DNA from 2 places in the Sporosarcina sp. Y1009 genome. Region 2 is predicted to be linked to the other one. Evidence: riboswitches for the same ligand, from Rfam matches in the RefSeq annotation. Region 2 holds a riboswitch; the other holds the start of a gene.

Region 1 (3,456 bases), on a different contig from region 2:
ACCTTGACTAAGGCCTTTCCCCCAAAATGTATACGTCGTACCTTCCGCCAATACTGCCTCCCCGAATAAGCGATTAAGAGAGAATAAGCCTGGGTCCCACCCAACTGATATAATTGATGTGTTTTGATTAGGTTTTGCTGATTGGTCTACGGCTTCAAAATAATTTGGAATTTCAGCATGTGTGTCAAAGCTGTCAATAGTAGAAAAATGTTTTGATAGTTCAGGCCCTTGTTCCGGCAAATCATTTTTCGAGCCACCACATAAGATTAAAACATCAATACTTTCTTTGAACTCCAAAATTGAATCGTGTTTATATACAGGTACTGTATCGTTGAGTAACGTAAGATCTTTAGGGTTTCTTCTAGTAAAAACACCTACTAATTCCATGTCAGCATTTTGTGAAATGGCTGATTCCACACCTCTTCCTAAATTTCCATATCCAGCAATTCCAACTCTAATTTTCTTGGTCATAAAATATCTCGCCATCCTTCTTATGTAATTGTCATAAATTGTTCACATCAAAAGCTTACACCCTTTAGTATAAACAATGATAAAGTAAAAGTATTGTTTATTAATCTGAAATGAGGCATTCAAATGCGAAATTTTGTCTATTTAATCATATTCATCTCTTTTTTCGATTTGTTTTCTCAACTACCAATAATGAGTCCTTATGCTGATTCATTAAATGCGACGCCGTTTGTCATTGGATTGGTTGTTGGGATTTATTCGTTTTCAAATATGTTTGGTAATATCATTTCTGGTTTTATGACAGACAAACGTGGGCCCTTTCTAATATTAGTGTTTGGATTATTCGCGGCATCGATCTCACTTCTATTATATTATGCAATTACCGATCCTATCAGTCTACTTGCTGTTCGGTTCGTCCATGGGTTTATGGAAGGTTTAATCGTTCCAGCAGCTTTTACCTTTTTAGCGAATCGGACAGAAGGTTCTAAGCGCGGGAAAAACGTAGCCATTTCCGGTGCATTTGTTGGTTTAGCAGCCATCATCGGTCCAGCATACGGCGGCATTGTCGCAGCAAAAACTAGCCCTGCATTCGTTATGGCCATTAATGGGGTCTTGATGTTCATTATTGCGATTATTGCTTTCTTTGTACTTCGCACATTCAAATTTGTTCCGAAGAAGAATGCTTCCAAAAACGAAGCGCGTGTTAGAAATCTATTCCAATCGCCTAAGATGATTCGCTCGTTTGCTGGTGCTTTCTTCTTGATGTTCTCGCAAGGGGTTTTAGCACTAGTGTTACCACTAAAAGTTGTTTCACTCGGTTTTGATGCGAAGTCAAGTGGGATGTTACTCAGTATCTTTGGTATAACTGCTGTGCTCATCTTTTTACTTCCGATTAACCGGATATTTGACCACATCCGTCCAATTATCACACTAGCATTCGGGATGTCAATGATGGGCTTGAGCATGCTACTCTTAAGTCAAATTGAAGTGTTAAACTTTTTATATATTGCCATGGTCTTATATGGTATAGGTTTTGCATTTCTATTCCCATCTATTAATTCTTTGCTGATTGACGCGTCCTCACCTGAATTTCGTGGAAAAGCTTACGGTTACTTTTATGGATTCTTCTCAATTGGAACCGTCGCAGGATCAAGTGTTATCGGATTCTTAGATTTAGAGTTCTCGAGTTCTTTCATGTTGACGGGTATTATTTTAATCGTGGTTGCTCTTATTTCTCTAATTGGAAATACCAAAAAAGATTCATTTGACAATGCACCTTCTATCCGCTAATGTTTTAGAAGGTAAGATATATAACTGTTCGAGAGAGGTTCATAGCGACCCTCTATAAAAAACTATGGATGATGAAAAATGATTTCTGTTCGATTTCATTTTCTTACATTTATGGACCTCCCTCGACAATAATAATGGGAGGTTTTTTTAATTGGCTGGAAGAGATGAATCTACATTAACTGATTTAACATTATTGGGAAATCAAAATACGGTGTACAAAGACACCTATAACCCCGGCGTTCTAGAAGCGATTGAAAACTTACACACAAAACGTGATTATTTCGTGAAGTTTAACTGTCCAGAATTTACGTCCTTATGTCCTCAAACGGGTCAACCAGATTTTGCGACAATGTACATAAGTTTTATACCCGATAAAAAACTCGTTGAGAGTAAAGCACTTAAACTATATTTGTTCAGTTTTAGAAATCATGGCGATTTTCATGAAGACTGCGTCAATATCATTATGAATGATCTAATCGATCTGATTGATCCAAGGTACATCGAAGTTTGGGGTAAGTTCACGCCGCGTGGTGGTCTTTCTATTGATCCATACTGCAATTACGGGAAAGCTGGAACGAAATACGAGCATATGGCTGAGCACCGAATGATGAACCATGATATGAATCCGGAAAAAATTGATAATCGATAATGGAGGACTAAAACAATGTTATATTATTTAAACGGTCTTTTTGTTGGATTATTAATTCTTTCCAATGTATTAGCAGTTAAACTATTCAGTATCGGTGATTGGGTGGTGTTACCTGCTGCCGTCATTATTTATGTCTTCACCTATCCGATTCTTGATGTTATTACAGAAGCATATGGAAAAGAAGCTGCTCGGCGAACCGTGTTAACAGGATTTTTGGCACAAATTTTAGCGATTGGATTCATCTGGATTGCTATAAAACTGCCTGCTGCGCCGTACTATGAAAACCAACAATCATTCGAAGTAATCTTTACAGCAGGTTTCCGTGTCACAGTCGCAAGTCTTATTGCTTATCTTGTCAGTCAAAACTTGGATGTAACGATTTTTGACAAACTTAAAAAAAGACATGGCAAAAAGAAATTGTGGATTAGAAATAACCTTTCCACGATGGCTAGTCAACTTGTCGATACAGCTATTTTTATCTCTATTGCTTTTTATGGTACATTGCCTTTAGGTGTACTCATCGGAATGATTTTCAGTCAATATATTTTCAAGTTCATTGTTGCCATATTGGATACGCCAATTGTCTATGCACTTGTTGCCATATGCAGAAGAACAGAGAAAAAAGAAGTTATGGATACAGCAACTGCTCGTGTATAATGTTTGGCCCTCCCTCTTTTCAGGAATTACTGAAAGAGGGAGGTTTTTTTATGGACATTTATACAATTGGTCATTCAACGCATACAAAGGAAGAATTTTTTACAAATGCTACATGAATCAAATATTGGATCCCTAGTCGATGTTCGAGCGTTTCCAAAGATTCGTAATTTCCCCATTTTCATAAAGACCGCATGAGTATTTGCTTATCTGACCAGTCGATCCAAATAAATTAAGTGACCCAATTAATTTAGGTGCCAGGTTCTCTTAAGATTACGAATTATTCCGGAAACTGGCGCTAAAAAACGTTCAGGTTGAAAGGTTTATTGGATAGGCATAAAAGCTACCTGCCAGATTCCATTATCATTCTTTATCATAGAAAAACCAGACGTTAC
Region 2 (11,164 bases):
GAGCCAGATCCGGTGACTGGATCACGAGCATTGCCAATTCACAGAACGACTTCATTTGTTTTCCGCGACACGGAGCACGCACAAAACTTGTTCGGTTTAACAGAGGCAGGAAATATTTATACGCGGATAACCAATCCAACGGTTGGTGCTTTTGAAGAGCGTATTGCGTTACTCGAAGGTGGAACTGCGGCAGTTGGACTTTCATCTGGAATGGCAGCCATTGCGTTTTCCATATTAAATATTGCTGAGGCTGGAGACGAGATTGTTGCCGCTGAAAACTTATACGGCGGTACGTATAACTTATTTGCAGTGACACTTCCACGTTACGGCATTAATGTGAAATTTGTTGATGCAACAAATCCAGAAAACTTTCGTGCAGCAATCACAGACAAAACAAAAGGACTTTTTGCCGAATCAATTGCAAACCCAAGTCTACATGTTCTAGATATCGAAGCTGTTGCAAAGGTTGCGCATGAAAATGACATTCCGCTTCTTATTGATAGTACGTTTTCAACACCGTATGGCAGTAATCCAATTGAGTTCGGCGCAGACGTTGTCATCCATTCCGCGACGAAATGGATTGGTGGGCACGGGACTTCTATCGGAGGTGTCGTAGTTGATGCCGGTAAATTCGATTGGACAAAAGGTAAATTCCCAGGATTCACAGAACCGGATGTGACATATAACGGTCTTCGCTACGGAATTGATGCAGCAGCTGCGGCGTTCGCAACGAAACTACGTGTTCAGCTACTCCGTGATTTCGGACCGTGCCTAAGCCCGGATAATGCATTCAATTTCTTGCAAGGACTAGAAACACTTCACTTACGCGTCCCAAAACATAATGAAAATGCACTCGAAATTGCAAATTACTTGAAGAAGCATCCTTCTGTTGAATGGGTTACGTACAATGGCCTTGAAGAGCATCCATCATACGAATTAGGCAAGAAATACTTGAAAAATGGTTTTGGTTCAATCGTAAACTTCGGCATTAAAGGCGGACGTGATGCAGGTAGAAAAGTGATTGATAACGTGAAGCTGTGGTCTCATGTAGCAAACGTTGGAGACGCAAAATCATTAATTATTCACCCGGCTTCCACGACACATCAACAGCTTAGCGCTGAGGATTTGAAAAAATCAGGTGTATCAGAAGAACTAATTCGTCTATCAGTAGGTCTTGAAGCGACAGAAGACATTATTGCGGATCTTGCGCAAGCAATTGAAAAAGCTGTTCCAGTTGCTGCACAATAAAATGAAGATAGTAAACGAGGTGAGACCATGGTAGAGAGCGGGATTGTAGAGATTGGAAATTTACTGTTAGAGTCTGGTGTTGTACTCAACCAAGTCCATCTCGCTTACGAATGGGCAAAAAACGAAGATGCACCAACCGTCCTTGTCTGTCACGCATTGACAGGTAACCAAAAAGTTATCGGTACAGATAGGAAGCCTGGGTGGTGGGATGGTTTAATAGGAGACGGAAAAGATATCGATACGAAAAAATTTTCCGTTATTTCATTTAATGTTCTCGGGGGTTGTGATGGATCTACTGGACCGTTATCAATTAACCCGAAGACAAAAAGGTCATATCGCCAGTCATTTCCAGAAATTTCAATACGTGATATGGTGCATGCGGAGCGAAAAGCGTTATCTGTTCTCGGAATCGATAAATTGCATACGATAATTGGTGGTTCACTTGGTGGAATGCGTGTCTTGGAATGGGGAATCCTCTATCCTGATGATATGGACCTTCTGTTGCCGCTTGCAGTAACACCGTCTCTGAGTGCATATGGAATTGCATTTAACTATATCGGATTACATGCGATTGAAAACGATGAAGAGTTTGCTAACGGGAATTACGTAGATGCATCTGACGTAAAAGGATTTGAAACTGCTCGAATGGCTGGAATGGTGACGTATCGGTCAAGTCAATTATTTAACGAGCGCTTTGCACGTGATGAGACGATCAGCGGCGGGTATGAAGTAGAATCGTATCTTAACCACATTGGAAAAAAGATAACGACGCATTTTGATCCAAATAGCTATTGCACACTCCTTCGAGCCATGAACACGCATGATATTGGGCGCGGCAGAGGGGGAACCAAGGAAGTGGCAAAACAAATTAAAGCGAAAACAGTCATGCTAGGATTCACACATGATTTAATCTATCCACCGGAAATTATCCGTTCATTCGCACATCAATTGCCGAATTCTAATTTTTGTTTAATAAATACGGAATTCGGTCATGACGGATTTTTAACCGAATATACTAAATGGGGAAATTTCATCAAACAGTCCATGGAGGTGGCAATTTGTCGACAATCAAAGTCGCAATACTTGGCTTCGGTACTGTAGGTGAAGGCGTATACCGAATCATAAATGAAAAAAAGAACGAAATAAAGTTGCGAACGGGTTACGATATTGAGATTTCGTCAATAGTCGTTCGCGATCTCGCAAAAAAACGGATAGAAACGCCTGGCATCAAAATTACAGATTCCGTTCAAGAGGTATTTGAAAATCCGGATATTGATCTTGTTTTTGAAGCAATTATTGGAGAAGAGCCGGCATTCTCGTATCTTTCGAAAGTAATCTCGAAAGGCGTAAACGTGATTACCGCGAACAAAGCGATGTTTGCTAAACATGGTCCGGCATTAATAAAACAGGCAAAAGATCACAATGTTCAAATTGGTTTTGAAGCAACAACGGCCGGTGGGGTACCAATTATTCGTACGATTGAAAATCTGTTACTATCAGATCAGATTCAACGCATTCAAGGGATTTTAAACGGTACTTCAAACTTTATCTTAACGAAAATGAGGCAAGAGGGCCTGCCGTTTGAAGTCGCTCTTAAAGAAGCGCAGGCAAATGGATTTGCGGAAGCGGATCCTTCAGATGATGTCGGCGGGATAGATGCATTTCGAAAACTGATGATATTAAGTGATCTTGCCTTTGGGCGTCAGCCGGATTGGGATGAAATTGCCATCAATGGAATCGGTGATATTCGGGATAATGATGTCTTAAGTGCGAATGAGAAAGACTTGCGCTATCGGCATATAGCAGATATTTCAATTGATGAGAACGGAAATATTTCAGGAAGTGTTGGTCTAGTTCTTATTGATTCAGCGCATCCACTATACGGGGTTGATGGCGTCGATAATGCAATTATCGTTGATACTGAATACCTCGGTTCGTTAACGCTTATTGGACCAGGAGCTGGGATGTATCCAACCGCAAGTGCAATGATCAGTGACTTTCTTCATATTGTAGGAAAGCGTGAACGAATACTTATTACAAATTAATAAACGATCTACAAGTCAATGAATGAATTGACTTGTAGGTCGTTTTTATATCTTACTTTTTCTTTTTAATTTGAAGATTTTCCGTTTTAAGTGCCTTAATCAGCGATATGACCATCAGTACCATGACGAATGAGAAGGGCAATGCGGCAATAATAATGGTGTTTTGTAAAGCTGTCAGCCCGTTCACAGAAAGCAAGATGAGTGCGATTGTCGATTGGATTAGCCCCCATACGAGTTTCACTTGATTCGGCGGTGTCAATGAGCCATGTGTAGATTGCATACCTAGTACAAAGGTTGCGGAGTCTGCTGAAGTAATGAAAAAACAAGCAATTAGAATAACGGCAGAGACTGAAAGGAATAAGGACCAAGGCATTGCTCCAAACATTTCAAAAATGGTCAGTTCCGTCCCAAACTTTGTCAAATCAACAATACCTTCCATTTGAATGTTGACGGCAGTTGTTCCAAATGCAGAAAACCAAACTGCACTTAACAGAGTTGGCGCAACGAGAACACCAATTAGAAATTCTCGAATGGTTCGTCCTTTCGATACGCGAGCGATGAACATACTGACAAACGGTGCCCATGATATCCACCAAGCCCAATAGAAAATCGTCCAACCATTCAGCCACTCTCTATTTTCAGCGTCTAATGGTGCCGTTCGAAAACTCATCTCAAGCAAGTTCCCTAAATAACCACCGAATGTGTCCGTAAACATATTGAGAATGAGCAGTGTCGGGCCAAGTATAATGACTAATACAAGAAGCATAACGGCTAAAATAAGATTTACATTTGATAAGTATTTAATCCCTTTACTAAGACCGGACCAAGCAGATGCCATGAATAGAACGGTAACCACTACCACAATAAGGAATTGAGAAAGTATCCCGATTTCAACATCAAATAAATTATTTAAACCAGCGTTAATCTGAACTGCACCGAAGCCGAGGGAGGTAGCGACCCCGAATGTTGTAGCAAAAACTGCAAGAACGTCGATGAGAATTCCCCAAGGTCCTTCCATTTTTTTACCAAAAACCGACTTCAATGTCGCTGATATTAAACCCGGTTCGCCTTTCCGGAATTGGAAATATGCTAATGATAAGGCAATAATCCCGTACATCGCCCATACATGAAAGCCCCAATGGAAAAACGATTGCCGTAACCCTTCCTTGAATGCTTCAGCAGTGTTAGGATCAGCTGTTGCTGGGTTTATCGCAAAGTGTGACAGGGGTTCCGCAGACCCATAAAAAACAAGCCCGATTCCCATGCCTGCAGAAAATAACATAGCAAGCCAAGTGATCGTTGAAAATTGTGGTCGGTCAGCGTCTTTTCCAAGTCGGATTTTGCCATATGGACTAAATATAATGAATACACTTAATGCCAACATAAATGACATAAGAAGCATGTAATACCAACCAAATGTGGATGCTACAAAACCTTTGATCGTCGTAGTAACTGCTTCAAAACTTTCTGGGGCGATTGCACCGTAGCCAACTGCCAAAATGATAAGAGCAATTGTTATATAAAATACATTAGATACTTTTTTCATCGATTCCCCTCCTTTTGAATTGCGATTTCCCAACTATACATATTACTTTGACAGTCTCTCCTTAACAAAATACCCACCATTTCAATTGTATAAACTGAAATGGTGGGTATTATAGATTAAATATGTTTTACTATTTAAATGTGAGCAACAATCTGTTAGCTGACCTCTTACGTTATTTTCCTTTTTTAATTAATAAAGCCTCTTCTCTAAGTGCTTTCATTAAGGCAATGACCATGAGCACCATGACGAAGGAAAACGGCAAGGCTGCAATAATAATGGTGTTTTGTAAAGCGGTTAACCCGTTCACCGAAAGTAAAATGACGGCAATCGTTGACTGAATCAGCCCCCAGACAAGTTTTACATTGTTCGGCGGCGTCAATGAACCATTTGTAGACTGCATACCAAGAACGAATGTTGCAGAGTCTGCTGATGTAATGAAAAACGAAGCAACTAAGATAACAGCAGCAACTGAAAGGAATATTGACCAAGGCATTGCGTCAAACATTTCAAAAATAGTCAATTCCGTACTGAACTTTGTTAAATCGACAACGCCGTTCATTTGAATATCGATTGCGGTTGTGCCGAATGCAGCAAACCAAAATACACCTAAAAGAGTTGGTGCAAAGAGTACACCTGTTAAAAACTCTCGGATTGTCCGTCCTTTTGAAACACGGGCGATAAACATACTTACAAAAGGGGCCCACGATATCCACCAAGCCCAATAGAAAATTGTCCAACCATCGAGCCACGCACGATTATCTCCTTCTAATGGAGCTGTGCGGAAGCTCATCTCAACAAGGTTTGCAATATAGCTACCAAATGAATCCGTAAACATATTAAAAATGAGTAACGTAGGCCCTAGAATGACAACTATTCCAAGTAGGACAAGTGCAAGGACCAAGTTTGTGTTTGATAAATACTTAATCCCTCTACTTAAACCTGACCACGCCGATGCTATGAATAAAATCGTAACGACAGCAACGATATAGAATTGTGAAGTTATGCCGATTTCAATTCCGAATAAGTGGTTTAGGCCAGCATTAATTTGAACAGCGCCAAAGCCGAGCGAAGTAGCAACCCCAAAAGCGGTCGCAAATACGGCTAGAACGTCTATGAGAGTGCCCCAAGGACCTTCCATTTTTTTCCCGAATATCGGCTTCAATGTTGCTGAAATTAAACCAGGCTCATCTTTTCTAAATTGAAAGAATGCTAAAGATAATGCAATAACGCCATACATCGCCCACACATGAAATCCCCAGTGGAGATAAGACTGTCGTAAGCCTTCTTTAAAGGCAGCAGCAGTATTTGGATCTTCTGTAGCAGGATCAATTGCAAAATGTGATAATGGCTCTGCAGCTCCGTAAAATACAAGTCCAATTCCCATGCCTGCGGAAAATAGCATGGCAATCCAAGTAGCGGTTGAAAATTGCGGACGGTCCGTATCTTTTCCTAGGCGAATTTTTCCGTAAGGACTTAATAGAAGAAATATTGCTAAGACGACCATAAATGACATCAAAATCATGTAGTACCAGCCAAACGTTGACGCCACAAGATCTTTTATGTTCGTCGTAACAGCCTCAAAACTTTCTGGTGCAATGGCACCATATCCAACCGCTAAAATAATAAGTGCGATTGTTATATAAAACACATTTGATATTTTCTTCATTTTTCCCCCTACTAATACTTGGTTTTTCACATAATTTTCAACTATACCAGATTTAATTTTTTAGGCAAATCATGTTTTGGTAATAGTATTCCGAAATCGGTTGATATTATGCATCGTTAAGGATTCAAAAAAAGCTATAGAATCGGGGTTCAGTAGGGGTGGACAGCATGCTAAATAAGATTATTTGTTGACGGGAAATAAAGTTGAAAACTGTTTAATCTTCATCCTTTATATCACGATCAGGCGGTATCGGTTCATTTATCCATTCAGCCAATTGCTGTTTTGCAATTTTAAGTTGGTCAAAATAGAGTTCGAACTGGGCTTCGTTAATCATAAACTGTTCTCCGTCATGAACCGCACGAATACGACCTTCTAATACATATTTAGTGACTTGTTCGACTGGCATGCCAAGATACTCAGCAGCCTTTTGGATTGTAATATACATCGATTCGAACGCTCCTTAGCAAAATACCCACCATTTCAGTCTGAAATGGTGGGTATTTTGAGATTAAATAAGTTTCTTGAAATCTAATCGCTTATTCAACGCATACATGACAGGCATTCCAATCACCATAATAATGAATTCACCAAGCGCAAGAATTAGATACACGGATAGAAACGGAATTCCGTTATAATCGGGAATATCTGCAAAAATCTTAAGCTGATAGGCGATTATAATCATTAAAACTGTGAAAATCATAGTGTTAAAGAACATTCTTTTAACAATGCCTTTAATGAATTTCGCAGAAAAGATTGTTATGGAAAGGGCGAATAATGAATGAAACACGCCGAAAATAACATCGACTAGAATGGGTGAGAATAGAAAATTAGCAACAAGAACGCCAATCACAATCCCAAAAATATATTTCTTATTGAAGACGACGAGATGATTAAATATCTCTGAAACTCGGAATTGAACGAGCATAAATCCGAAAGGGACAATCAAAAATGTAACAGCAACATACAAAGCGGCAATAACTCCGCTCGTTGCCATAGTTCTAACGTTCATTATTCATTTCTCCTTAGTTTTTTTTCGTGGGATGGTCACGAACCACGTAGTCATATAGCATAACCTTATCTATTATACACAAATTGAAGAAAATGTGTAGTTAACTAAATTGAAAATACCCGATAATTGGTTAGCCGCAAAGGGTTAACCATACTTATCGGGCGTATAAATAGTAATTGATCGTACAACTGTCAACGACTTATCCAACAGTTACTTTGCGAGTTCCAGGTCATGGGTGACGAGGACTTACATCTTGTTGGTAGATTTCCTGGAGAGGCACGGCTTTGTATTGTCGTACCTCTGTCCAAAACTAATTCTTTTCAACTAGTCTATGTTTTTTCGATGCCCACAATATATAAACTAATAACCCACCAAGAAGGTATGTAGGAATTACGATGGGCTGTATTAGATTGCCGATGGGTAATTGTGTAACTTGAAGTAAAACAAAACTTATTATAGTAATTACGATGAACAAAGCAGTATTTAAAATAAGAAATCGTTTGATATTCTCTCTATTTTTTCTGTAACCGAAGATACTTATACACATCGCTATTATAAATAGAGCTATGAATGCAGATTCAAAGTTTGAAGTCCACGTCACAAGTTGATTGATGCTTTCAACATCCGCTTGTGTTAAATTACTTTTTGACAACCAATGAACAGACTGATTCATTCTATAGTTTTCTAGAAAAAGATATCCTAGATAAAACAACATCATCAAAATAAAGTAAATAGGAAACAAAATACCGTGTTTTGTGTTTTCTTTATTCCACAGTCTCAAAACTGCCCCTCATTTCTACACTAGAATTTATCAAGAAAATCTTCCATTGACTACCAATGATACTATAAACTATTGGAAGAGTCTGCAAATAACTGATGATAATTGGGATATTTCAGATATTTGATAGATTAAGGTTCACATATAATGGTATTCTACTAGTGGAACGATTGGAGGGGAAGCCATGTCACAACGACTTTCATATTTTCTAGTTTTGTTAGGAGCTGTGCTTTGGGGAACAACTGGAACAGCTCAAACATTCATGCCGCAAACAATTCATCCATTGGCAGTAGGAGCGTCAAGACTTGCAGTGGGTGGTTTTTCATTATTAGTTATTTTACTGATCATGCGCAAAATTGATTTTCGAAACTGGCCATGGCGTGCCACGATTTACGCTGCGATTTCGATGGCCGTTTTCCAATATTTATTTTTCTCATCCGTGAGACTTACCGGGATTGCCATTGGAACAGTCGTAACAATCGGAAGCGCGCCAGTTTTTTCTGGATTTATTGAATGGTTATTATTGAAACGTCGCCCCAACAGCGTATGGATGATTGCGACGCTACTCGCGATTGTTGGATGTGCATTGCTCTTGTTAAATAGAGATGGAATCGTTGTCAATCCAATCGGCGTAACAATGTCGCTCTGCGCGGGATTATTATTTGCGATTTATGCACTTGTTAATAAAGAAGTTCTTGAAAAAACGGAAACCATTCCTGCTGTTGCGGTCATCTTTTCGATTAGTGCTTTAATGTTATTGCCATTTCTTTTGCGATTTGAAACTGAGGGCCTACTAACTGGAAGCGGGATAGCAGTGGTCATCTACTTGGGAATCGCAACGACAAGCGTTGCCTACATCTTATTTTCAACGGGGCTAAAACGAATTCCTTCCTCATCTGCGGTTACGCTGTCACTTGCAGAACCGCTAACCGCAGCTTTACTCAGTGTTGCCATTGTTAAAGAGCGATTAGATATGACCTCGTGGATGGGAATCGTCCTGCTGCTCGGCGGAATACTTGTGCTAACAATGAGCGGAAGAAAAACAAAGAAAAGCCATGTCGCGAATGAATGCCATGACTTTGTTAATTATACTTCTATAATTGAATTAACCTGCAAGGGCTCGGCTTTCCGAATTGCCCGTATTAGAACAAGGAATACAATTTCCATTATAAATGTCGCAAATAATAGCAGGCCGCCAAATACGACCCAAAAATCTCCGGACAAATTCATTGAAAAAGATGTGAAAGCCAATGAAAGTAAATTTAACGTGATATAAAGCGTGTAGACAGTGTTTGTACGGTCGATCAATGCCATATGATTATAATCTTTCGTAATGGTTTTCAAGATCGAGAAAAGAAAGTAAGCGTGAATTAGTTTTAAAAAGAGTAGTACGATAGCATAGGCGCCCCATCCGAAAGAACTTACCTCGATCAGATTAACAAAAACAGTCGGAATGGACACAAAAATCATTCCGACAGCCAACATGCCGGCTTTTTGAGCGATTGGATAATGTTCTCGAAGAGCAAAACAGCCTAATGCGATTAAAAAATAACCTACAGGATCGGGGAGGATGTCAATCCCAATTTCAAAACGAAGAAGTACAAGGAGGTACCCCCAAAAAACTAAATTTAAAGCACTCTTCATTTTGAAACACCTCTTTCCTGAATAATCCTGTCAACATCTTTTTGTTCTAAATAAGGCTGTTGGCTATGAAAAATGCTATGGGATATAAAGGGTTTTCCGCTTTCAGTTGACCCTGAAATTACGAAAGAAGATTCTAGGTATCCGACAAAGTTAGGTGAAATCTGTGTATTAATCGTAAAATTTTCGTCTTTCTCTAACTCGTATGGAAACTTTAAATCACTAATTTCAATGCCAGGTACCTCACTCCAATTATTAACTGCAAGGTCGTATTCAATGTGATTATATAGTGTAATCGTATTCAAGAGATCTATTTTGACGAAAATCTGATCTTTTATAGCCTCATCAATATTGAATGTAATACTGTCAATTGTCAGGGATTCGTCAGCTGAAAATGAGAAGATACTAGAGTTATCGTTACTAGAAGATCCCCATGGCTGTGATAGTCCTGTATCATTTCGATAGGGGCGTTGAAGGGCAACTTCACCAATTGGTACAGTAATATCCCGCCCATCGGAAAAGAACAATTCCATTTCATGAACGATTAATTCATTGTCTTCTTTTAATACATCTTCAAATTCGAATGAGTTTAATTCGATTCGAAGACTTCGTAGCGCATAATGAGTAAAAGTCTGGATATCAGGATCAAATTCATTCTCATAAAAACCGAAGTCATCGAAAAAGTCATCCTGAGATACATAACCAGTGACGCCACCTAAATTTACATGAGAGAGACGGGAATCATCATTTATATTCGTTAAATAGAAAAGCGTGATGTAACTACTATCTTCTTCATACACCTGTTGTTCGATGTAATGATCTAGAAAAATAGGCGCTTCGAGTTGTTTGGAATGGGCATAAAAAGAATTCAAAATCCAACTCAAACCGATCAAAAACAACGCAAGCCAAAATATCCGACCTCTCAAACTGCTTCCCCCCTGAACGTAAGAATAGTCTTTAAATTCAGTGTAGCAAATGAAGGGCCTATCGACTATACTTATTTGGTTTTATTATCTTCAGATTATCCAAGGAGCAGCGCTAATTCATCATCAATTCTTGTAACGTCAATTCGTTCAAACAAAGGTCTGACGTTGTATAAGTTTTGATTTGAAAGTTCTTTTTCTTGCCACACGAATTCATCCATCCCTAACATCTCTCTAACTTCTTTGCTTGAAAACGGTAGGAAAGGGGAGAGGAGCTGTGCCAAGTTCGCAATGATATATACGCAGGT

The links. Region 2 has a riboswitch for preQ1 ahead of AC25Y1_RS09080 (QueT transporter family protein). Riboswitches for the same ligand answer to the same signal wherever they lie in the genome.
Region 1: linked by a shared signal. The riboswitch ahead of queF (preQ(1) synthase) and the one ahead of AC25Y1_RS09080 (QueT transporter family protein) in region 2 are both predicted to bind preQ1.

The regions. Positions count from the first base shown of each region.
Region 1 is NZ_JBYHFO010000016.1:40,971-44,426, forward strand. It holds gene AC25Y1_RS15990 (diaminopimelate dehydrogenase) at 1-471, opposite strand, end outside; gene AC25Y1_RS15995 (MFS transporter) at 595-1,758, shown strand; PreQ1 riboswitch class I at 1,787-1,830, shown strand; gene queF (preQ(1) synthase) at 1,910-2,407, shown strand; gene AC25Y1_RS16005 (queuosine precursor transporter) at 2,423-3,064, shown strand; gene AC25Y1_RS16010 (hypothetical protein) at 3,385-3,456, opposite strand, start outside.
Region 2 is NZ_JBYHFO010000006.1:14,433-25,596, reverse strand. It holds gene AC25Y1_RS09110 (O-acetylhomoserine aminocarboxypropyltransferase/cysteine synthase family protein) at 1-1,248, shown strand, start outside; gene metX (homoserine O-acetyltransferase MetX) at 1,276-2,349, shown strand; gene AC25Y1_RS09100 (homoserine dehydrogenase) at 2,307-3,293, shown strand; gene AC25Y1_RS09095 (BCCT family transporter) at 3,346-4,839, opposite strand; gene AC25Y1_RS09090 (BCCT family transporter) at 5,012-6,505, opposite strand; gene AC25Y1_RS09085 (excisionase family DNA-binding protein) at 6,720-6,950, opposite strand; gene AC25Y1_RS09080 (QueT transporter family protein) at 7,014-7,514, opposite strand; PreQ1 riboswitch class I at 7,522-7,566, opposite strand; gene AC25Y1_RS09075 (hypothetical protein) at 7,825-8,295, opposite strand; gene AC25Y1_RS09070 (DMT family transporter) at 8,477-9,568, shown strand; gene AC25Y1_RS09065 (hypothetical protein) at 9,933-10,859, opposite strand; gene metG (methionine--tRNA ligase) at 10,955-11,164, opposite strand, start outside.